DNA from 3 places in the Paenibacillus sp. B1-35 genome. Region 2 is predicted to be linked to each of the others. Evidence: riboswitches for the same ligand, from Rfam matches in the RefSeq annotation. Region 2 holds a riboswitch; each other region holds the start of a gene.

Region 1 (5,656 bases), on a different contig from region 2:
AAATCGCATCCATCCAGTCGGCTCTTCATTCTGTTGGAAGATTGCTGCTCGAAGGGCATATGAAGAGTTGTGTCGTTGAGCGCTTGCAAGATGGTGAACCGGAAGTTATTGATGAACTGTTAACAACGATTCATAAATTACTTAAATAATAATGGTTGTTCCAATTTAAAGCAACAGCCGCAAGGGGAGGAAATCGTGATGACAAACGTAACATGGAAAGTAGAAGGCATGACATGCGGGCACTGCAAGCAAGCGGTAGAACGTGCGGTTGAAGGTACAGGAGCTTCAGCTCAAGTTGATTTGGCAGCGAAGCAAGTGACGATATCGTATGATGAGTCCAAGGTGAAGCCAGAACAAATTCGCGAGGCAATTGAGGATCAAGGATACGATGTAGTTTAATAATTAGGGCGCGGCGCTTTCATCCTGCCCGAAATCATTCAACCGAGAATACTCCTTACGAGGAGTTTTCTTTTGGAATTGGATATAGGGTATAGGGGTATATTTATGAGAGTAGGGAGGACTTGACCATGGCAGAAAAGCATACAACGTTGCCGATTGAAGGCATGACCTGTGCTGCGTGTGCAACCCGGATTGAAAAAGGCTTGAAGCGCATGGACGGCATAGAGGAAGCAGCAGTAAATCTGGCTTCTGAACGAGCAGCCGTGCAGTATGACGGCGATGCTGTATCCTTACAGCAGGTTGTAGATAAGATTGAGCATCTGGGGTATAAGGTGCCGGTTGAAACAATGGATTTGCAAATTGAAGGCATGACCTGTGCCGCCTGTTCAACCCGAATTGAAAAGGGGCTGAATCGATTGCCGGGCGTGCAGAGCGCTGCCGTTAACTTGGCGACTGAGACTGCAAAAATAACTTACATTGGATTAAAGCAAGAAGATATTTTGAATAAAATTGCCCAGCTTGGATATACAGGCCGATTGAAGAAGGAAGAGGGTGAAGGGGAACAAGAGTCGCCGACCCAGCGGAATATGCGCCGTCTGCGCAACACATTTCTTGTCTCGGCTATTTTGTCGATTCCGCTTCTATGGTCGATGGTAGGACATTTTTCGTTCACTTCATGGATATGGGTGCCGGAATGGTTCATGCACCCTTGGGTGCAGATGATTCTAGCTGCGCCGGTTCAATTTATCATTGGTGCACGGTTCTATGTGGGGGCGTACAAAGCGCTTCGCAGCGGCAGTGCCAATATGGATGTGCTGGTTGCTCTCGGCACGACTTCTGCGTATGTGTACAGTGTGTATTTGGCGTGGCAATGGCAAATCGGCCAACTTCATCATCCTGAAATGTACTTTGAAACGAGCGCTGTGCTCATTACCCTTATTCTGCTTGGAAAATGGCTGGAGGCTTCTGCGAAAGGGCGCTCCTCTCAGGCAATTCGCGCTCTCATGGGACTTCGTGCTAAAACGGCAACGGTTGTGCGCAATGGCGAACAAGTAGAAGTGCCAGTGGAAGATGTGGCGAGTGGAGACATCGTACTCGTTCGTCCAGGCGAGAAGGTTCCAGTAGATGGAGTTGTCGTTAGTGGTACTTCAACCGTAGATGAGTCCATGCTGACTGGGGAAAGTGTTCCTGTGGAGAAGCAGGCTGGGGATAATGTGTATGGTGCTACAGTGAATGCGCAAGGCGCTTTCACGATGCAAGCGACTCAGATAGGCTCCGAAACGGCTCTGTCGCAAATTATTAAAATCGTCGAGGAAGCACAGGGATCCAAGGCTCCTATTCAGCGGATTGCGGATAAAATTTCAGGCATTTTCGTACCGATCGTCGTTGGGATTGCAGTTCTTGTGTTTTTGCTATGGTACTTCGCAGTTGAGCCCGGGAACTTCGGTATCGCCTTATCTCGTACCATCGCTGTGCTCGTCATTGCTTGTCCATGCGCATTAGGTCTGGCTACACCAACTTCTATCATGGCTGGTACGGGTCGTGCGGCCGAATATGGTGTTCTATTCCGTGGAGGCGAACACTTAGAGGGAGCTTATCGAGTTCAGACTGTTGTGCTCGATAAGACGGGTACCGTAACAGAAGGGGCGCCTTCGCTTACCGATGTTGTGCTTCCTGATGTGAATGAAGAGGAGAAGGCAGAGCTCTTGACCCTGCTTGCATCTGCCGAAAAGCAGTCTGAGCATCCGCTTGCGCAAGCGATTGTGAAGGGACTGTCCGAGCAAGGAATTAGTACGGTTGAGCCGACTTCATTCCGCGCTGAGCCTGGATATGGCATAGAGGCTCAAGTAAATGGGCAATCCATCATTGTCGGGACGCGCAGATGGATGGAGAAGAACGGAATCGTAAGCAGTAACGCGGAAGCAGCACTGCAGGAGATGGAACAGTCAGGCAAGACGGCGATGTTGATTGCGGTTGATGGCAAGTGGAGAGGGATTGTTGCTGTAGCTGATCAGGTGAAGGCTTCCTCGAAGCAGGCGATTGAGCGGCTCCATCAGATGGGGATTCGCGTAGTGATGATGACAGGGGACAACATTCGAACAGCGAAAGCCATCGCTTCACAAGTCGGGATTGATGATGTATTTGCAGAGGTGCTGCCTGAACAAAAAGCGCAGCATGTTCGTGAGCTGCAGCAGGACGGCACAGTCGTTGCCATGGTAGGCGATGGCATCAACGACGCACCTGCGCTTGCCGCGGCTGACATTGGCTTCGCTATCGGTACAGGGACGGATGTAGCAATGGAGACAGCAGGTGTAACTTTGATGCGCGGCGACTTGAACGGGATTGCTGATGCGATGGAGATGAGCCGCCGGACGATGCGCAATATTAAGCAAAACTTGTTCTGGGCGCTTATTTACAATACGCTCGGCATTCCGATTGCAGCATCCGGTCTGCTTGCTCCATGGCTTGCAGGCGCGGCCATGGCGTTCAGTTCAGTCTCGGTCGTGCTCAATGCGCTTCGTCTTCAGCGGATCAAGCTGTAATTTCAAGGAGAGGCTTTTCTGAGCTATGGTGGATGAATGCCGACAACGGACATGTGTTGTATGCTCAACATCTGCGTAATGCGGACAGTCGGAAAAAGGCGCAGACCATATTCGTACCAACAACTTTGGTGTTAACAAATGATATATGCGCGTGGTATGATCATAAATGATGATAGGTTGGATTAAGGAGGTCTGAGCATGCAATTACGCGTTACAGCGAAGGCAGTCGAGCGTTTTTTGGCCGATTGGGGATTTACAGCAGGAGATCAAGTGCGCATCTTTGTGCGCTACAGCGGATTCAGTGCTTCAGGGCCTTATTCATTCGGCATCATGAAAGACAGTCCGCAATATCCAGCAGTGACGGAAGTCGTGAACGGCATTACGTTCTTTATGGAGCAAAATGATGTATGGTTCTTGGATAATCGCGAATTGACGCTGGATGAGAAGGACGAAGATATTGTTTTCGTACATGAAGGGATGGTCATCTAGCATATCACCCCATCAATGATCGTTAGGCGAGCCGTGAGGCTCGCCTATTGTGTATGTAAGGGGAGCTTATGTACAAATGAAGCGGGCGGGGTTAGGATTTTTTTCGAATAGAAACTGAGAAAAAATTCTTGTCAATCGCTCTGGTTAGATATATAATCGTTCTCAATTGGAAGATGTGTGAAAGCGGCTTTCAATGTAATTGAATATGGGAAACAGGTGCTTCGGGTAACGTCGGAGCTTAATAGGGAAGCCGGTTGGAAATCCGGCGCGGTCCCGCCACTGTGACAGTTGAGGTATTGCGAGAGAGCCACTGGTTTGTAAGGAATCGGGAAGGCTGCAATGGCCAATGAAGCTGAAGCCAGGAGACCTGCCTGTTTTGACAACACTGTTCGTACCTACGGGAGATAGGGAAGTGTTCGTAAGCATGGATATCGTCATTTCGATTCCTCTTAGCATGAGGTGTTTTTTGCTAATGAGCCGGAAGGAACGATCTATTCCATTATGCCTTCATGGACGTTTACGAGACATTTCTGTTATGGGACAGGAATGTCTTTTTTTGCATATTAAGGATGTAATGAATGCACAAGGCGATCCATAAACGTCTCATAAGGTGGAGTAGTGAGTTCGACTGCAATTCTAATTCCGTGTTAAGCGATAGAAATTGTCCAATTAATCCCGTACGGCAAAATTACGCATGAGAGGGGCAGTATGATGACAGCCAATTCAATCAAGACAAGCACAGCAGGTTACCCTCGGATCGGATACGACCGGGAATGGAAAAAGGCATTGGAGCAGTATTGGGCAGGCAACAGCTCTGCGGAGCAATTGGAGGATGAGCTGGAACGCATCAATGACGTTCGCCTGAAGACGATGCAAGAGGCAGGTATTGATCTGATTCCGGTCAATGATTACACCTGGTATGATCATGTGCTTGATATGACTGCTACTTTCGGATTGATTCCTTCACGGTTCTCCTACAATGGAGGTGAAGTAAGCGCGGATTTGCTGTTCGCATTGGCTCGAGGCACACAGGATGCCGTCGCTTGCGAGATGACGAAGTGGTTCAACACGAACTATCACTACATTGTGCCAGAGTGGGAGGGCAAGGCTCCGCAATTGACGGTCAACCGCCCGCTGCAAGCATATCGCAGGGCTAAGCAAGCCCATGGCATTGAAGGAAAGCCAGTCATCATCGGCCCCTATACGTATGTCCGCTTTATTAAAGGGATTAAACCGGAAGAACGCTTGAATGTACTTCGTCAATTCGCTGGAGTATATGGACAGCTCTTGAGTGAATTGGAGCAGGAAGGCGTGAAGACCGTTCAATTGGATGAGCCGGCATTCGTTCTGGAGATGCCGCACGAACATTGGCCGGCAGTGCAGGAAATATATGCTGAGCTTCGCAAGGCGGCTCCAAGCTTGTCGCTATGGGTGCAAACATACTTCGATGCAGTATCAGATTACGAATCGTTCGTGTCGCTTCCGGTAGATACGCTCGGTCTTGATTTTGTTCATGATAAAGGTAGAAATGAAGCAGCACTGCGTAAATTTGGATTCCCAGAACAGAAGCAGCTTGCCATCGGTATCATTGATGGCCGTAATATTTGGCGTACGGATCTAGCCGCAGCAGCGGCTTGGCTCGAATCGGTGGAAGGTATTGTCCCGAGGGAGCGCTGGATCGTACAGCCATCATGCAGCCTGCTGCATGTACCGTTGACTGCGAAGCGGGAGATTGAATTGCCAGCCCCTGTTAGAGAAGCCTTGGCGTTCGCAGACGAGAAGCTGGAGGAGACTGCTGCGCTTGCTCGTCATTTCTCAAGCCCAAGCGAGGAGACTCGCGCAGTGCTCACAGACAGCGGCGCTCGCGTTCAAGCTTGGCGCAATGAGCCTTCGAGACAGCGTCCGCAAGTGGTTCAGGCTTTGGAGGAGCTGCTTCGGACAGAAAAAGAAAAAGGAATTGAACGCCTTCCATTTGAAGAGCGCAAGGAGCTGCATCGTAAGCGCTGGCCTTCCTTGCCGCTGCTGCCGACAACAACGATCGGAAGTATGCCGCAAACTGCGGATATTCGCCGCGCTCGCCTTCGTTTCCGCAAGGGCGAATGGGATGCAAAGACATACGAAACGTATTTAGAAGATGAAATGACACGATGGATCCGCATTCAAGAAGAGATCGGAATTGACGTTCTGGTGCATGGCGAGTTCGAACGGACAGATATGGTCGAATA
Region 2 (5,656 bases):
CGGTCATTCCTTATTCGTTACACCCGCCTCTGCAAATGTAGCCATTTCCCGCATAATCCGCATGGCTGCGTCAATCAGTTGGAACATAAGCACTCCGCCGGTTCCTTCCCCGAGTCGCATCTGTACATGCAAGCAAGGGTTCAACTTCAGCTCAGACAAAAGGGCTCTATGTCCCCGCTCCTCTGACAAATGTGAACCAATGAGATAAGGCTGTACCGCCGGAGCCAACCGAACTGCCGCCAGCGCGGCTGCACTGGAAATAAATCCATCCACGACAACCGGAACCCGGTTGGCCGCAGCTGCAAGAATAACCCCCGTCAGACCGGCAATTTCCAAGCCGCCTACCTTCGCAATCACATCGAGAGCATCCTCTTGGTTCGGTTTATTTATCTCAAGCGCTTGCCGTACTACATTGCATTTATGTTTCCACTGTTCATCACCGATGCCAGTTCCGTGCCCTACTGCATCTTCAGGCTGCATGCCGGTGAAGGCGCACAGCATCGCCGCACTCGCCGTTGTATTCCCAATTCCCATTTCTCCCGTCGAGAATAAACGGTATCCATCGCGGACGTACTGTTCTACAATATCAACACCAACTAGAATCGCAGATAATGCTTCTTCGCGTGACATCGCTGGGCCCTTTGCCATGTTCGCTGTTCCTTTCCGGACCTTGCGCGATACCAGCTTTGGATCACTCAAGTCGGCATTCACACCGATATCGACACAGATCACATCGGCTCCTGCTTCGCGAGACAGGACATTGACTGCAGCCCCTCCACGCAGAAAATTGAACACCATTTGCGGCGTCACTTCAGATGGAAATGCACTTACGCCTTCGTCGCACACCCCATGATCGCCAGCCATGACAATAACTGCCTTCTTCTCGAATTGCGGCTTAACCTCTCCTGTAATGCCCGCAGCCTGCACAGCTATGTGTTCCAGCACGCCCAAGCTTCCCGGCGGCTTTGTCAATTGATTTTGATGCTGGATGGCAGATTGAATTGCCTCCTCGTCCAGCGGTTTAATTTGTGCGATCAGTTGCTTCAATCGTTCATTCATGCTGCTCATCTCCGTTGTCAGATTCAATGCCATACTGTCAGCGCTTTCCGCTGCTCTTGCTTATCTCCAAAAACATCAGCTCAACATGCCTTGCTTACGTTAAATCGTTACCTATTTCAAATTGTAAAGCTAGTAATTGCGTTATTGCAAAATCATAATAAGTTGTGCTGTCCCATCTATCATCCATGACTTGGGCGAATTAACACCTGCGGACGTCCTGTATCAGGATGCGGCACGATCGTCGTGTCGGTGGCAAAGATCCGCGACAGCAGCTCCGGATTCATCAATTCATCGGGCGTGCCTTGGGCAGCAATCCCTCCGTCATGGATTACAACAAGCCGATCACAGTATAAAGAAGCCAAATTCAAGTCATGGAGCACAGATACGATTGTCAAGCCGCAATCCTTCTGCCAATCCCGAACAATATCCATAAATTGCACCTGATAATGGATATCCAGATAGGTTGTCGGCTCATCCAAAAGCACGATGCTGGGCGATTGCACCATCAGCTTGGCCAAAGCCGTGCGCTGACGCTGACCGCCGCTAATCCGATCGAGCGGATAATCGGCCAGCTCTGTCAGTTGCAGCCGCTCCATAATTCGGTCTACGAGCGCTCCGCTGTCCTCGGACTCTGATCCGAGCCAGGACTGAAAAGGGAAGCGTCCCATTTCAACCACCTCACGGACGGTAAAGCCAAGTGGCGGCAGAGCTTCCTGCTGCAATACAGCCATCAGTTGGGACAATGCTCTTCGTTTGTAGGAAGCCAGCGCCTGTCCATTCACCTGGATCGAGCCTGACGTCGGACGATCGGCTCCAGACAATAAGGATAGGAGCGTGGATTTGCCGCTGCCGTTCGGACCGATAATGCCGACCCATTCACCAGCTTGCACACGAAGCTCTACATCATGAAGAACATGCTTCTCGCCATAGTGCTTGCTCAATCCTTGAACTTCAATGATCGTGTCTTTAACCAGTTCGTTAGCGGGATTGCTGCTCTCTGCCAACCCCAAATCCCTTAGCGGCAAATGTTTTCCTCTTTGTGTCATGACCATTTCCCCCGTTTCGCTCGCTTATTGCGCATAAGCAAGTAGGCGAAGAATGGCGCACCCAGGAACGCCGTTACAACCCCCAGCGGAATTTCCGTCGGCGCAAAAGCCGTGCGGGCAATTGTATCCGCCCACATGACATAAATGGCTCCCCCAATTGCTGAGAGCGGTATCAAATATCGATAGTCTGGGCCAACAATCAAGCGCAGCAGATGCGGCACGACTAGGCCGACAAATCCAATGACGCCAGAGACGGACACGGCCGCTGCTGTAATCATTGTCGCCGTCAGCAGCACTGCCCATTTCGTTCGTTCCACATGAAGTCCGAGATGGGAGGCTTGCCGCTCGCCTAGTGCAAGCAAATTCAATGGTCTTGCGTATACAATAAGAATTACGATGCCGACTGCCAAATAGGGAGCAAGGACAAGCGTATAGGACCAGCCGCGCATCGCCAAGCTTCCCATTACCCAAAATAAAATTTCATTGATCGTCTGATTCGTCATTGCCACAAGAAACGATACAATTGAGCCAAGAAAGGCTTGCATCACTACCCCGGATAAAATAAGCGTCTCGATCGGAATCTTGCCCTGCTCACTGGCAAGCTTGATGACCACCATCAAGGTTGCCACCCCTGTTGCGAATGCGACGACAGGTATAGTCCATTCGCCGAACAGTGCATATTGCAGGCCAAAGTAAATAAGCAAAGCGGCTCCCACAGAAGCGCCAGAAGATACCCCTAATGTATACGGGTCTGCCAGTGGATTGCGCAATACCCCTTGAAATGCAGTTCCCGCTACACCGAGTGCCGCTCCGACGAGCAGAGCCAGCAGAACACGAGGGAAGCGTACCTTCATCATAATTTGCGCAGAGGCATCATCCCATGTAACCGGAATTACTTGATCCATGCCCGGAATATGATGGAGCAGAATTTGTGCAATTTCTCCCATTGGCATTCGTACTGACCCTACAGCCAAACATCCCACAACGGACAAAAGGAGAAGCGCAATACCCGCTCCTCCATACCCAACCATTTTATTCATCGTTCTCTCCACGACGATTATTTCACCAAGTCCGGATGAATCGCCTTCGCAACAGCCTTCAATCCGTCAGCAACACGTGGTCCCGGACGGCTGATCAGGTTCTGATCCACACCAATTACTTGATTGTTCTTAATTGCATTGATATTGTTCCAACCGCTGCGTCCACGAATAATTTCTTCCAAGGACTTGTTCGTCTCGGAATCCACTACACCTTGTGTGAACATGATTACATCCGGATTGGATTTAATAATATTTTCTTCGTTAATTTGAATCCAGCCAGCTGAATCAGCCGCAACGTTTGTGCCGCCCGCCATTTCAATCAGCTCGTTCATGAACTCGCCGCTGCCTACTGTCCAGCCTGGGGAGAATTCAATGTAGACCTTCTTCTTCTCCGCGCTTTGGACCGCATTCTTTACGTCATCACGCACTTGCTTCATGTTGTCAACGACTGTCTTCGCTTCCGCTTGATGGTCTGTAATTTGACCATACAATTCGATATTGGTAATCACATCATCGTACGTTTTTGGCTCGACCTTGAATATTTTAATTCCAAGCTCGCGGAACTTTTTCACAACTGGCTCCTTCATGGAGATGCCTGTGAACACGATGTCCGGCTTGGCTTTAATAATTGCCTCTTCATTCGGCTTCGTAATGCCGCCCATTTTCTCTTTGGACTTCGCTGCTTCCGGATAATCATCAAAATCAGAAACACCAACGATTTGAGCATCCAATCCAAGTGCGAACAAGGACTCTGTCTCTGCTGGAGATACAGACACTATACGTTCAGGCGCTTTTTCGAAGGTAAATTCTTCGCCTGTTGCATCTTTAACAGTCAGTGGATATTTCGTTTTCAGATCATCCTGCTTCGGTTGTTCAGAGGCAGTGTTGTTGGTCTCTTGCTGAGCAGCCGTATTTTCAGCGGGTTTAGCCGCATCCTTGTTGCCGCAAGCCGCAAGTCCTACTGTCAGCATAAGCGCCAGCAGCGCCGCAACCGATTTGTTCAACCATTTGTTCATGTTTTATCTCTCCCTCGCGTCATTCTTTCCTCGTCTTACCTCTGTACCAAATGTGCAAGCGTAAAGCGGTTCCATTCGCCACCATGCGTAACGAAATTGCGTGACAAGTTGCAATTGCCTAAAGTTATACTCCCCTGCGGGTATCGGTTGTCAATGAGCACTTGCATATACCTAAGCTGTACCTCTTCATGTGACTGAATTCGTGATATACATTCGTGCTGTGCATTTACATCAAATTGCATTGCTGTCGTGTATAAGCGCTTATGGTTATGAAATGCTTGCTTATACAGCAAAAAACCCCCGATCCTTCGATCCAGGGGAACACATTGTCATCTATCGCAATATCCAGCAGACACCTAGATACAGGGGCCAGCAGCTAAGCTGCCATGTTGCCTGATGCATTACGCCAATGACGTGCTCCTCTCCGCGAAGGATACAACTCGTCTATCTTCAGGCAGGTTTCCTGACTTAGGAGAATACGTTGAGCTCGCCTTCCCATCCTTATCAGCGGATACCATACCTGCTGATCAATTAGACAGTGGCCTAATGAGCACAACACTCCATTCACAGTGGCGGGACCGCGCCGGGTTCACACCGGCTTCCCTTTTAACCCTGGGTACAAATATCACACATCCCGGCATTTCAACCCATACAGCCCCATTGCTGTACAATAACATTCATGGATCAATCCCGTTATGATTCCCCAAGGACCTGAAGTATCGCGAATATTCAACATCGAATAATTTCGTTATCTAAGTCCTAAACTCGATATTAGATTATAGGGGAAAAGCCCACCACTTGCAATAGAATACATCATTGCTGCGATGATATTAGCCTGTTAGCGCATGCTTCCTCATTTGCTTGGCAGACGTTCCGCTCGCAAGAACTTCCATTTGCGCGCACATTGCTTCGCTGTAATCATGATCCCGCCGCCGATTGGCGCTGCCGCTTCCCAAAATGATTTTCGTGGAAAAGCCAGCGTATATAATCGACGTACGACGCCTCCGTGTGTAACAATGACAACATCCGGCCGCGGGGCAAGTCCGCTGCCATATGTTTGCCGCATCCGGCTCGGCTTGCACCGCATCACCCGCCCACGGGGAAGCGGGGAAGAATGATGCGGCCGACGACGGGCAGCGCATTCCTGACGCTCCGCGTGTATGCCGCAGCTGCTGCCGAAGGATTCGCGCGCGTTCCGCAGCACTTCCCACCATACATGCGCGGTGCGCGTGCAGAAGGACTGCCATGGCTCCCCGCGCGGCGGCTGGACGGCTGAAGAATCGTCCAGCCATCTGCGATACTGAGGATCCTCCTTCAAATCATTGTAGGTCAAGCCTTCCCACATGCCGAAGTCATACTCTCGCAATCTTGTATCCTCTACAGCTTGCCTGCTGTCGCGCGGACGCAAATAAGCAAGCGTATCGCGGCAGCGCCGCATATCGCTCGTATATAGAAGCGGTGACGGATGTGCCACTGCGCGGCGAAGCCCTCTCAG
Region 3 (5,656 bases), on a different contig from region 2:
AGCCGGGAGAAGTGGAAAATGCGCTGCGGCAACTGGAAGGAATCCAAGATGCGGTTGTGGTTGCAACTAATCATCATGAAATCCAATCGTTATGTGGGTATATCGTCTCTCATACAGTGGTTGATCCATTTGAGATTAAACAAAACTTAAAGAAGTTCCTTCCATCGTACATGATTCCATCGTTTATTATGCAATTGGAGCAAATTCCTGTCACAAGCTCAGGGAAAGTGGATAAACATCGGTTGCCTTCGCCAAACGTGCGGGCCCTTGTGGAAGACGATACATTTGTTGCCGCGCAAAACGATAGGGAGAAGGAACTTGTAACCATTTGGCGTGACATTCTTGTGAGTGAGCAAATCGGCATTCATGATAATTTCTTTGAACTAGGCGGAAATTCATTATTAATCATGAGTATGTTGGCTCGAATTGAAGAAAAGTACCCAGGGATTGTAAAAGTAGGCGATATATTCGCAAATCCGACTATCGCCCAGTTGGCAACGTTCATAGATGTAAGTCGTCAAGCAGCATTGAGATGTGCACAAGTTCCGTTCCCAGATTCGTATCTGTTAGGTAGTAGGAACAAGGAATTCGTATTCCATTTCCAAGATAACAGTGATTTATTTCATGTACTGAAGGAAATGCAATCAGAGAACGAGACAGCACTGGAGTCGTGGCTATTGTTTCTGTACACATACAGTGTTATCGAGGCGACAGGTCAGCAGGAGCTGTCGGTTTGCTATGGGGCGAATAATACTTTTTCATCATTCGAGATCTGTAATCACGACGACTTGAATGTATTGTTGGAGAACGTAAATAGCAAGAAACAAGCAGCTCCAAAATGCACACAAGCAAAATTTATTATTGATTACAAGCAAAATGGGTTATTTCCGATGTTTTTATATCAGTTCACAGGAAATAAAGGCTATACGGAATACTGTGATTTCTCATTCTCTTTTACTATGAATGAAGAAGCTGTTTATTTTGAGGCAAAGATTTTAAATCGCACCCTCAATTCGGATTATATTCAATCGTTGTTTTTAAGATGGATTCAGATTGTCCAGCATGTCAGTTTGAAAGAAAAAGATGATAACAAAGTACGATAGGAGCCATTGCTGTAATAAATGAATTCGAGGTTTGAATGAAAAAAGCACCTTCTGTATGCTGGGGAACGTTCGATCCAAAGAACAAACCCCAGCACAGGAGGCACTCTACAATGAAGGATAAACACATCAGAAAACAGAATCAATGAATTCAATAAATACAAAAGCTTGCTCGCTACGTTGATATTGGGCAAATAAATCGGTAGAGAACCTACCATCCCGGATACGTGGGCTATGAAGCGCAGGTGTGCCTACACGTCGCATTGGTGGGGGTCTTGCCAAGTCTTATGTTCCATTTTCCTGCTGATATCAGTGAAAAGGGAATGCGTATGCGAATTTTGATCCATTTTGTAATCGTAGAAGTTGTGATGCTTACATTCACGAATTGGATGGGCTGGGTAACGGGAGCAGTTGGCACAATGATAGTCGCAGTTGAAATCGCAATTATCTCCCTTCTCGTCCGTTGGCTTGGATGGAGCAGTGATAGGAAGGTCGCAACGAAAATCAACGAGCAGTTGCGAAAACTAAAAAATGATAAAGTTCAATAAGACGGGGAAGCAGCAGCTTACCTCGTCTTTTTTTTTAGCTTACTTTGTTATTCCTACAGCATAGTGTCGTACATATTTACTCTGCACCAATCGTTAATTATGCTGATGCTGCACTGATGAAGCAGAGGAGGATTGAATTTGGATAATAGAAATCATAATTTTAATCATTGCAGCTGTTTGTGAGATATCTTTTGCACTATACCGCATTTGTACAAAGTCATATCAGAAAAAGATCAAAGCCATGATAAGGCTTGGCGCGTTTGCAGCATTCCTAATTTTCACATTGGCGTCGGTTATTGAATGGAGCTTCCGTTGGCTGGGGCTTAGACTGTTGCTGCTTGTCTGGGCGCTTCTTGGAGTGTGGACGCTCATACGCAGCAAAGAGGAACGAAAAAATATAGAAGCAGCCGCGTTATCAGAATGCAATTGCTATGCTTCTGCTCGTTGTCATCGCTTTAACTTCAGCCCTCTTACAAACCTGTCTCTGGTTTCCCCGCTGTTGTCCAATATGCTGCAGGGCGGCAGGGCAGAGATTGATCCATTTACTGTCTTGAGACGATGAATCATATTCTAGTAGAGTTTTTCGATTGCTATCTCAAAGGGCAGGGTGCTTCACATCTGCGGGGACATAATGACGAGCAAATCCTCAATTCTTTTATCTTTTATTTTTTTCATATTGCCATTCAGATCGTTTGTGCTATAATTATGTCGAATGGACGACCATTCACGTCATGCACAATAGAAGAAGTTATAGACAATGGAAGTTTGGTGCAAATCCAACGCGGTCCCGCCACTGTAATAGGCCGATGAGCTCGGTCTTAAGTCAGGTCTTTTGTCTAGTAACTTTGCCAGGCCAGTCATTTCGAGGCGAAAGTGACTGGTTTACAAGTCTAGTGACGATACCGCCTCGCTAGGCTTTTTTACATTGCTTGAAGGCTGCCGACAATGCTGTCGGAGGGGCCGGGTGCTCGCCGCCAAACATACGAAGACGTATAAATAAAAGCAAGCGGGACATTTTTCAACGATGAAGAATCATATGCACAATGGTGTGCATGTCCCAATTTTTTTGCAGAAGATTTGTCGTAATGATGAAATCGTCGACATTGCGGTTGACGCATGTTTGCATTACGATGTACAGTATAAATGACAATTGAATGATAAGCTGCACAATGGCGTGCAGACAACATAACAAGCAAAGAGGCTTTTTAAAGGGAACTATTCCTTTGAGAGGCCTCTTTTTTTGTTGTAACTACTCCTTGGAGGTGCTTTACGTGGACAAACTTTCGATTAAAGCCGATCTCTACATGGGTCATGGTGCGCTGGATCGTCTGATGGAATGGCGCAATAAGCGTATTTTCATCGTTACCGATCCTTTTATGGTCAAATCAGGGATGATCAACATGGTATTCGATCGGCTGCATGACAGCAATGAGCAATATATTTTCAGCAACATCGTACCAGATCCGCCGGTTGAGATTGTCACAGAAGGTGTAGAGGCATTAGGCGCATTCAACACCGACTTGATTATTGCTATCGGCGGCGGCTCCGCTATTGATGCGGCCAAGGCGATGAAGCTGTTTGCACAAAAGCTGCTGAACCAGCAAGACATTCCATTCGTGGCAATCCCGACGACAAGCGGGACGGGCTCCGAGGTGACATCATTTTCGGTAATCAGTGATAAGCAGAAAAACATTAAATACCCGCTCGTATCCGATGAGATGCTGCCGCAAGAGGCGATATTAGATCCGGAACTGGTTAAGAGTGTTCCAGACTTCATTACGGCTGATACCGGAATGGATGTGTTGACGCATGCAATCGAAGCTTATGTATCTACGAAGGCGAACGATATATCGGATGCGCTGGCAGAGAAGGCTATCAAGTTGGTATTTGCTTATTTGCCAAGAGCCTATAAGGATGGCAGTGATTTAGAAGCGCGTGAGAAAATGCATAATGCATCCTGCATAGCGGGTATGGCATTCAACATTACTTCGCTCGGACTGAATCATGGCATTGCGCATGTCGCAGGGGCCAAATTCAAAATTGCGCATGGCCGCATGAATGCAATGCTGCTCCCGCATGTCATTGAATTCAATGCGAATTATAAACCAGGGTATGGCAGGGAAGAGAGCACTGCTGCCGCAGTTCGCTACGCAGAAATCGCCAAGAGCTTGGGACTGTCCGCACCAAATCCAAAGAGCGGTGTTCGCAGCCTTGTACAAGCGATCAAGCAGCTGCAGAAACAACTGCAGATGCCGCATACGCTGAAGGAATGTGGAGTTGATCAGGCGCTGCTGGATGAAATGAGGGACTCGATTGCCGAGGGAGCACTGAAGGATGGCTGCACGGCGACGAATCCTCGCGTGCCAACGGCAGGGGATGTGGCCGAAATTTTGAACAAAATGTTTCAATCTTGAGATTGCGTCGAATTTTGTCTGAATGTGTATTGACAACGTTTGCAGTATTAAAATATAGTAAAGGTAACACAACGGCGTGTTGCATACAAAACCAAGCAAAGAGGCTTCTTAAAAATTCCTGCGCGAACTTTTTAAGGGGCTTTTATGTTTTTTACAGCAATTTCACGTGTTTTCTGACATGAGAGTGAGATGATGGTATGGAGCAACACCAGAATGAAAAACAACGCGTTATCCAAGAGTACGTGCCTGGTAAACAGGTCACATTGGCTCATATTATCGCGAATCCGAACCCGGACATCTACAAAAAGCTGGGATTGGGCAGCGATGCGCACGATTCAATCGGCGTCATGACCATAACACCAAGCGAGGCATCTATTATAGCAGCGGATATCGCAACGAAGGCTGCTGGAGTACAAATCGGCTTTGTCGATCGCTTTAGCGGATCGCTTGTGATTACAGGCGATGTATCCTCCGTTGAATCTGCTATAAGTGAAGTGCTGCTTGGCTTGCAAAATATTTTAGGCTTCTCTGCTGCTGCGAACATTACAAGAACGTAGGTGAAGAAGCTGATGAAAAAAATTATTTTCGCCGGAAGCACCGGTTCAGGCAAGACAACGCTGTGCCAATGGCTGCATGGTGAAGAAATTGCCTATAAAAAAACGCAAGCGATCGAAAGCTTCGACCAAGCGATTGATACGCCGGGGGAGTGCATCGAGAATCGATATTTGTACAAGATGCTGCTCGTATCGAGCGTAGATGCAGATGTAATCGGGCTTGTGCAAGATTGCACGAAGGAAGACAGTTACTTTCCACCCGCCTTCGCAACCGTATTCGCCAAGCCGGTTATCGGCGTGGTAACCAAGGTGGAGCTGGCACAGTCGCAGGAGGAAATCGCGCAAGCGAGAGCTCACCTTCAAGCGGCTGGTGTGGAACGGATTTTTGAAGTCTCGACGATAGAGAATGTGGGAGTGGAGGCGCTTCGGCAATATTTGGAGGCGTAAACGGTTTATTCTACTGCAAGAAGCGGAATACCGGTAGACAAGCAAATAACGGCAGACAATGAGGTGCATGACACATGAATGGAAAAATTGTAATAGTCGATGACGAACCTATTACAAGAATGGATATTCGTGAGATGCTCGAAGAGGCGGACTACAATGTAGTAGGCGAAGCTTCCGATGGATTTGAAGCCATCGAATTATGCAAGAAGCATCTGCCAGACCTCGTCATCATGGATGTTCAAATGCCCATCCTCGATGGGCTTAAGGCTAGTAAACGAATCTTATCAGAGCAGCTGGCGGGAGGAATTCTTCTCTTAACCGCCTTCAGCGACAAGCAAACCATCGAGAAAGCCTCGGCTGTCGGTGCGCTTGGCTATCTGGTAAAGCCGCTTGATGAAAAGTCGTTCATTCCCATGGTGGAAGTGACCATCGCAAAAGGCAAGGAAATACGCAAGTTGGAGCAGAATCTATCGAAGCTGACGCAGAAGATGGAAGAGCGTAAAGCGGTTGAGAAGGCAAAAGGGATTCTGATGAAGGAAAATGGCTACACCGAAGAGGAAGCCTATCAAACCTTGCGCAAATTGAGTATGGAT

The links. A riboswitch is a leader RNA that binds a small molecule or an ion and turns the genes downstream of it on or off. The one in region 2 is predicted to bind cobalamin.
Region 1: another riboswitch for cobalamin. It lies ahead of metE (5-methyltetrahydropteroyltriglutamate--homocysteine S-methyltransferase); the one in region 2 lies ahead of ACQ5BJ_RS13925 (ABC transporter substrate-binding protein).
Region 3: another riboswitch for cobalamin. It lies ahead of ACQ5BJ_RS00025 (1-propanol dehydrogenase PduQ); the one in region 2 lies ahead of ACQ5BJ_RS13925 (ABC transporter substrate-binding protein).

The regions. Positions count from the first base shown of each region.
Region 1 is NZ_JBCHVJ010000002.1:683,930-689,585, forward strand. It holds gene ACQ5BJ_RS10695 (metal-sensitive transcriptional regulator) at 1-149, shown strand, start outside; gene ACQ5BJ_RS10700 (cation transporter) at 199-399, shown strand; gene ACQ5BJ_RS10705 (heavy metal translocating P-type ATPase) at 528-2,942, shown strand; gene ACQ5BJ_RS10710 (HesB/YadR/YfhF family protein) at 3,141-3,431, shown strand; cobalamin riboswitch at 3,629-3,820, shown strand; gene metE (5-methyltetrahydropteroyltriglutamate--homocysteine S-methyltransferase) at 4,143-5,656, shown strand, end outside.
Region 2 is NZ_JBCHVJ010000003.1:471,518-477,173, reverse strand. It holds gene cobT (nicotinate-nucleotide--dimethylbenzimidazole phosphoribosyltransferase) at 4-1,059, opposite strand; gene ACQ5BJ_RS13935 (ABC transporter ATP-binding protein) at 1,239-2,105, opposite strand; gene ACQ5BJ_RS13930 (FecCD family ABC transporter permease) at 2,102-3,145, opposite strand; gene ACQ5BJ_RS13925 (ABC transporter substrate-binding protein) at 3,163-4,161, opposite strand; cobalamin riboswitch at 4,598-4,821, opposite strand; gene ACQ5BJ_RS13920 (histidine phosphatase family protein) at 5,015-5,656, opposite strand, start outside.
Region 3 is NZ_JBCHVJ010000001.1:74-5,729, forward strand. It holds partial or broken gene ACQ5BJ_RS00005 (phosphopantetheine-binding protein) at 1-1,103, shown strand, start outside; partial or broken gene ACQ5BJ_RS00010 (transposase) at 1,260-1,358, opposite strand; gene ACQ5BJ_RS00015 (DUF3021 family protein) at 1,388-1,648, shown strand; gene ACQ5BJ_RS00020 (hypothetical protein) at 1,890-2,210, shown strand; adenosylcobalamin (AdoCbl) riboswitch at 2,382-2,534, shown strand; gene ACQ5BJ_RS00025 (1-propanol dehydrogenase PduQ) at 2,920-4,062, shown strand; gene ACQ5BJ_RS00030 (BMC domain-containing protein) at 4,260-4,619, shown strand; gene ACQ5BJ_RS00035 (EutP/PduV family microcompartment system protein) at 4,632-5,063, shown strand; gene ACQ5BJ_RS00040 (ANTAR domain-containing response regulator) at 5,138-5,656, shown strand, end outside.